Sinorhizobium fredii NGR234: one gene and its partner. The protein of the gene in region 2 interacts with the protein of the main gene of each other region in a pairwise test. Links are inferred from orthologs where the notes say so. Each region holds a gene or a part of one and is shown on either strand. Other genes may lie near its edges.

The links. Proteins that work in one complex are often made in the same cells at the same time.
Region 1: the proteins of NGR_RS17105 (region 2) and NGR_RS18630 interact in binary tests that used the Escherichia coli proteins (3 or more experiments, as listed by UniProt). The link is inferred for Sinorhizobium fredii NGR234 from one-to-one orthologs.

The regions. Positions count from the first base shown.
Region 1 is NC_012587.1:1,522,365-1,525,247, forward strand. It holds NGR_RS18630 (bifunctional ADP-dependent NAD(P)H-hydrate dehydratase/NAD(P)H-hydrate epimerase), read left to right. Parts: upstream 1-645; coding sequence 646-2,121; downstream 2,122-2,883. Other genes in the region: NGR_RS18625 (P-II family nitrogen regulator), read right to left, coding at 1-298; gpt (xanthine phosphoribosyltransferase), read right to left, coding at 2,138-2,635; NGR_RS18640 (competence/damage-inducible protein A), read right to left, coding at 2,777-2,883. UniProt on the Escherichia coli protein: Bifunctional enzyme that catalyzes the epimerization of the S- and R-forms of NAD(P)HX and the dehydration of the S-form of NAD(P)HX at the expense of ADP, which is converted to AMP.
Region 2 is NC_012587.1:1,218,667-1,222,883, reverse strand. Bases 481-3,443 are described here. They hold NGR_RS17105 (TrmH family RNA methyltransferase), read left to right. Parts: upstream 481-1,505; coding sequence 1,506-2,381; downstream 2,382-3,443. Other genes in these bases: NGR_RS17095 (FMN-dependent NADH-azoreductase), read right to left, coding at 2,828-3,443; NGR_RS17100 (hypothetical protein), read right to left, coding at 2,388-2,663; tuf (elongation factor Tu), read right to left, coding at 481-865. Also shown: more of tuf, read right to left, coding at 1-480; more of NGR_RS17095, read right to left, coding at 3,444-3,448; NGR_RS17090 (LysR family transcriptional regulator), read left to right, coding at 3,609-4,217. UniProt on the Escherichia coli protein: Specifically methylates the ribose of guanosine 2251 in 23S rRNA.

The DNA.
Region 1 (2,883 bases), 300 kb from region 2 along the record:
TCACTTCCTCCACATTGGACACGAAAATCTTTCCATCGCCGATGCGGCCGGTTTGGGCGGCATTGCGGATGGCCTCGATGACGGCTTCCGCATTCTCGTCCGCCAGCACGACTTCCACCTTCACCTTCGGCAGGAAATCGACGACGTATTCGGCGCCCCGGTAGAGCTCCGTGTGTCCCTTCTGCCGCCCGAAGCCCTTGGCTTCCGTGACGGTAATACCCTGCAGGCCGACTTCCTGAAGGGCTTCCTTCACTTCGTCGAGCTTGAAGGGCTTAATGATCGCTTCGATCTTTTTCATGAGAAAATTTCTCTCCGCTTCTCCCTGTAAAGCCGGGTCTTACCCGCTCGCGTTCCAGTATGCATGTAGCGTGCCAATTTTATAGGGGGATGATGTGACGAGTGGGAAATTTCACCCGATCACGTCGAGCCCGTCCGGCACCACCTTCCGATCAGCACTGCTACTCTGCCTATTTTTTATGAGGATTCATCAGCCAGAACGCACTTTCCCCAGGCGATCGCCACGGTTTCATGCGCGAAGCCTGTTATTTGAGCACCAATAATAGGCAAATGCATAATAAGTCATCATATGGCATTGTCCGGATGCGCCTCTTGTCTGTCAGGCTGGAGCGCGCTTAGATCAGTGCCATGCACGATGCGCTTCAAGATATGCTGGTAACGCCGAACGAGATGGCGGCGATCGACAAGGACGCAGCCGATTCCGGCATCGACAGCTTCTCGTTGATGCGCTCGGCGGGGATGGCGGTGTCGGCCGCCGCCCTCCGGCTGTTTCCGACCGCTTCGCGCTTCGTCGTCCTCTGCGGCCCGGGCAACAATGGCGGAGATGGCTATATCGCCGCGGAAGCCTTGGCGGAAAGCGGCGCGCAGGTTGCGTTGTTCTCGCTGGGGGACCCCAGCAAGCTCCGGGGTGACGGGGCCAAGGCCCGCAGCGCCTGCCGGCTTGCGGTCGTGGATATCGGAACGTACGAGCCTAAATCGGGTGATGTCGTCGTCGACGCGCTGTTCGGGGCAGGGCTGGCGCGCGATTTGCCGAATTCAGCGCAAGACGTCGTCAGAAGGGTGGACGCGAGCCGGATACCGGTACTGGCGGTCGATCTGCCTTCCGGCATCGACGGCCGCACCGGGGAGGTGCGCGGCGCAAGCTTCACCGCCGCGCATACGGTCACTTTCATAGCGCCGAAGTCCGGGCATGTGCTGATGCCGGGACGTGCGCTGAGCGGCGCGCTCGAGGTCTTCGATATCGGCATCCCGGCTCGGTTGGTGGCGGCGCGGGCAAGCGACCTGCGGATCAACGGGCCGGCCATCTGGAAACAATATGCCGGTGGTCTCGAAGCGGGCACGCATAAATACAAGCGCGGTCACCTTGCCGTCCTTTCGGGAGGGCCGGCGTCCACGGGTGCGGCGCGGTTGTCGGCAGCGGTCGGTCTGGTCGGCGGGGCAGGGCTCGTCACGCTCGGCTCCCCGCCGGAGGCAATGGCCGTCAACGCTTCGCACCTGACGGCCATCATGCTCAAGGAAATCGGCAGTGCCGCCGATCTCGGCGAATGGCTGCAGGACAAGCGAGTCATTGCCTTCGTGCTTGGCCCGGGATTCGGCGTCGGCAAGAAGGCGAGGGACTTCGCCCTGATGCTTTGCGACCGAGCCCTGGTTCTCGATGCCGACGGGATGAGTTCCTTTCAGCAGGCAAGGGAGGAACTGTTTGAAAAGATCGCAGCAAGTGGCGGCCAGGTCGTCATGACGCCGCACGAAGGTGAGTTTGCGCGTCTCTTTCCGGAGGTCGCCGCGGATGCTTCGCTTTCCAAGATCGAAAAGGCACAGGCCGCGGCGAGCCTCAGCCATGCGGTTATCGTCTACAAGGGACCCGACACCGTCGTGGCGGCGCCTTCGGGCCGCGCCGTCGTCAATGTGAATGCGCCGCCCTGGCTTGCCACTGCGGGGTCGGGCGACGTGTTGGCCGGGATCATCGGAGCGCATCTCGCGCAGGGCTTTCCAGCCTTCGAAGCGGCCGCCGCCGCGGTCTGGCGGCACGGCGAGGCGGGGAACCGCGCCGGCCGTTCTGCGACGGCCGAAACGCTTGCCCAAAGCATTCCGCCGCTCACCTGAAGCGGCGGCTGCGGTGTCAGCCGCGCGTCCCCTTGGCGATCGGTTCCTGATAGGTAAAGCCCATGTCCCAGGGGAAATAAATCCAGGTATCCTGACTCACTTCGGTCACGAACGTGTCGACCAGCGGGCGGCCCTTCGGCTTGGCGTAGACGGCCGCGAAATGCGCCTTGGGCAGCATGGCGCGGACTTCGGCGGCCGTCTTGCCGGTGTCGGTGAGGTCGTCGACGATCAGCACGCCTTCGCCACCGTCCTTGGCGATCTCCGGCGCGATGCCCTTGAGCACCTTCATCTGCCCCTGCGTATCGTAGTCGTGATAGGAGGCGATGCAGACGGTCTCGATCATGCGGATATTGAGTTCCCGGCTGATGATCGCCGCCGGCACCAGGCCGCCACGGGTGATGCAGACCATGGCGCGCCATTCCTGCCCGTTGTCAGCGAGCCGCCAGGCAAGCGCCCGCGCGTCGCGGTGGAACTGGTCCCAGGATACGGGAAAGGCTTTTTCGGGAAGAGACATGTGACGCGCTCCGATAGATGCTCGTGTAGGGTTGGGAAGCGTTCGTGCGGCGCTCCCGCGTTGGCGAATGCAATAGCGGCAAGGAAGCCCGCAGCGCAAGAGCTTGCAAATGCCGGCATCTGACCGGGATGTGGACCGCGCCTAGCCGCCCTGGCGGGAGCGCGAGATCGCTTCGATCATGGCGATGACATCGGCTTCGGCGGCAGCAAGCTCCGCTTCGTCGCGGCCGCGGATGACGATATCGGTCG
Region 2 (4,217 bases):
CCTGGCCGCGCTCGACGCCGTTGCGGTCGACACCGCGCAAGAGCGCACCGATGTTGTCGCCGGCCTGGCCCTGGTCGAGCAGCTTGCGGAACATTTCAACGCCCGTGCAGGTCGTCTTCGTCGTCGGACGGATGCCGACGATCTCGATTTCCTCACCCACCTTGACGATGCCGCGCTCAACGCGGCCGGTGACGACCGTGCCACGGCCGGAGATCGAGAACACGTCTTCGATCGGCATCAGGAACGGCAGGTCGACCGGACGTTCCGGCGTCGGGATGTAGGCGTCGACCGCAGCCATCAGCTCGCGGATCGCGTCTTCGCCGATCTTCTTGTCGCTGTCTTCGAGAGCGGCGAGCGCCGAGCCCTTGACGATCGGAATGTCGTCGCCCGGGAATTCGTAGGACGACAGCAGTTCGCGCACTTCCAGCTCGACGAGCTCGAGAAGCTCGGCGTCGTCAACCTGGTCGACCTTGTTCAAGAACACGACGATCGCCGGAACGCCGACCTGGCGGGCCAGCAGGATGTGCTCGCGAGTCTGCGGCATCGGGCCGTCGGCGGCCGAAACCACCAGGATCGCGCCGTCCATCTGCGCCGCACCGGTGATCATGTTCTTGACGTAGTCGGCGTGGCCGGGGCAGTCGACGTGCGCATAGTGGCGGGCCGGCGTCTCGTATTCGACGTGCGCCGTCGAAATGGTGATGCCACGGGCCTTTTCTTCCGGCGCAGCGTCGATCTGGTCATACGCCTTGAATTCGCCGAAGTACTTGGTGATCGCTGCCGTCAGCGACGTCTTGCCATGGTCAACGTGGCCAATCGTGCCGATGTTGACGTGCGGCTTGTTGCGCTCGAATTTGCTCTTTGCCATGGGTACGCTTCCTGTGGTCAAATACGATTGATCAGCCGGCAGGGCCGGTTTGTGCAGCCGTTTAAGGGTTTCGCGGCATTTGCGCAAGACTTAATTGCGTCCGCCCGGACGGCAAGGTCTCAGCCGAATTTAAAGTCTATGGCGAAGCGCCGCCGCGCCGGCACAGACAGATTTGCCAAAGCCGAAAAATTAAACGATGTCAGGGGTATCCGCCACCTTTCTAAAGCCGAACGGCAAGTGGCTGGAGCGGGTAGCGGGAATCGAACCCGCGTATTCAGCTTGGAAGGCTGCTGCTCTACCATTGAGCTATACCCGCGGGCCTTCGATCCTGAAGCAGAATGGTGGAGGGAGTTGGATTTGAACCAACGTAGGCTGAGCCAACGGATTTACAGTCCGTCCCCTTTAACCACTCGGGCATCCCTCCATTTTTCTGTCGGGATCAATCGACCAAGCTTTTGAGATCGTAGAAGAACCGGCGCCATTTGGTGCCGCCTTGCGATCTGCGCCGGGTATATGACCGCCAGCCTTCCTCCTGTCAACAGAGCGAAACGGAAAATTTCAGAATTTCTCCACAGGCGTCGACGACCACGGTTTTCCGAAACCATTTCCAAGACCGAACGAACCTCTCTATAAGACGCGCATGAGCAAGGACAAGAGCGGCGACAAGAGCGCCAGAGACAGCCACTACGCCACTCTCCGGCGCGCCCATCGCGACGCCCGCCGCGAGCGTGGCGAGATTCCGACACCCCGTCCCGACAAGCGTCGGAAGCTGCCGGCCGACTGGAAGCCGCCGGCGCTCGCGCCCGATGAGGTGTTTCTCTATGGCCTGCATACGGTTCGCGCCGCCCTGGACAATCCGGATCGCACCATCATCCGGCTCAGAGTAACGCAGAATGCGGCGGCGCGGCTGGAACTCGGTGATCTCTCGGCTCTCCGCTTCCCCGTCGAAATCGTCACGCCGCAGGATCTCGACCGGGCCCTCGGGCCGGATGCCATCCACCAGGGCGTCATGCTGGAGACGCGGCCGCTGCCGCACCGAAAGCTCGAGGCGCTCAGCGATTGCCCGTTGATCCTGCTGCTCGACCAGGTGACTGATCCGCACAATGTCGGCGCGATCATGCGCTCGGCGGTCGCCTTCGAGGCTGGCGCGTTGATTACCACCATGCGCCACAGCCCGACCGAATCGGGCGTACTCGCCAAGTCTGCATCCGGCGCGCTGGAGCTCATCCCCTATATCCAGATCACCAACCTCGCCGATACGATTGAAGAACTGCACAAACTCGGTTTCCAGACGATCGGCCTCGATTCGGAGGGGCCGCAACCGCTGGAGGACACTTTCTCGGGCGGGAAGGTCGCTCTCGTGCTGGGATCGGAAGGCAAGGGACTGCGGCAGAAGACGCGACAGACCGTCACGGCGCTCGCCCGTCTCGACATGCCGGGCGCCATCAAGTCGCTCAACGTTTCGAACGCCGCCGCGATCGCCATGTACGCCGCGCGCCAGCACCTCAAGGGTTGAGGCGTATCAAAGCGTTGGGACGCCGCTCGCGGTCATCAGGGCCGTCGGACAGCCATCACGCACCTTTTTCCAGGTCGTGACGTTGAGGTTCATCTCGCAACGCGCCATGTAGGAGATGCCGCCGACACGGATGCAGGCCATCTGGCCGAGTTCGTATTTCGTGCCGTCGCGGTTGCGGCAGGTGCAGCGCCGGTCCGGCGGGGACGCAGCCGCGCTTTCGGCCACCATGCCGGCAGCCGCCAGCGACAAGGTCAAAACCTGCAATGCGACCAGGCTTTTCATAGCGCCAGAATAGCGCAAAACGGGCCGATCAGAAACGAAGAATGCCGGCTGCTTGCGCAACCGGCATCCTTCCGCAACAGACCGGCACTTATATTGGAGCGGGATGCGGGCGGAAAACCGCGAACACTTTCCTCACCCCGCTCCGGCGCCGGCCGAACTGATGATTAGCTCGCGAGCCGCAGAACGTCGCCCTCAGCGATCGTCTTTTCAGCTTCGGCAATGGCGAACTGCTTCTGGTCTGCACCCAGGTTCAGGCCTTCGGCACGGACGAATTCGACATCGGTGATACCGAAGAAGCCGAAGACCGTGCGCAAATAGGCTTCCTGGTGATCCATGGCCGCGGCCGGCCCGGCAGAATAATGTCCACCGCGCGTCGAGGCGACGATGACCTTCTTGCCCTTGGCGAGACCCTCCGGGCCGGCTTCGGTGTAGCGGAAGGTCTTGCCGGCGACGGCAAGGCGATCGATCCAGGCTTTCAGCTGGCTCGGAATCGAGAAGTTGTACATCGGCGCGCCGACGACGATCGTGTCGGCGGCAAGGAACTCATCGAGCATCTGGCGGCCGGTCCGGACATCCGAAGCCAGCGCCGGATCGACACCGTCGAGGTCGGCCGGCGCCATGATCTGCGCGCCGGTCAGATGCTGCAGGCGCTCGGAGACGAGGTCGCGGTAGATCACATTCGCATCGGGCCGGTCAGCCTTGATCTGCGCGACGATTGCCGCCGTCAGGCGGCGGGAAACCGAATGTTCTCCGAGGATGCCGGAGTCGATGTGGAGGACGTTCATGGGAGGCACCTTTGTTTCGAGTTGCGGTGCACAACATATGATTTGAAAACAATCACCGGATAAGACGGCGAATAATTGACATTCCGTTTCCCGAGGGAAACAATCTAAGCAAGCTAGAGCGAATGCGAGCGCCTCCTCGTCCGCTCTGATGGAGGCTCGAATGCAGGACCTGAACGATATCGCCCTCTTCGCCGCCGTCGTGAAGAACAACGGCTTCAGCGCCGCCGCGCGCGACCTGAACATTCCAAAATCCAAGCTCAGCAAGCATGTGGCGCGGCTGGAGGACCAGTTGGGCGTGCGCCTTCTCGAACGTTCGACGCGCAAACTGCGCGTCACCGAAATCGGTCGCGTATTCTACGAGCATGCCCAGGGATTGCTGGACGGCGTTGCGGCCGTGGAAGCCGAGATCGCCGCGGTGCGCGGCGAACCGACCGGCGTCGTGCGGCTCGGCTGCCCGCTCGGCTTCACGCCGATGCTCGCCGACATTCTTCCCGGCTTTCATCGCCGCTACCCGGGAGTCCGGCTGCTGATAACGGCGACGAACCGGCGCCTCGACATGATCGAGGAACGATTCGACGTGGCGCTGCGGGCGCGCGACCAGCTCGACACCGACAGCCAGCTGATCGTGCGCAAGTTCGGCGAGGTGCGCTCACGGCTGGCCGTGAGCCCGACACTTCTAGCCCGCCTCGGAGAGATTACCACTTCCAATCTGTCCGAAATGCCGACGCTGTCGATGAACGAGCAACACGGCAATGACGTCTGGCGCCTC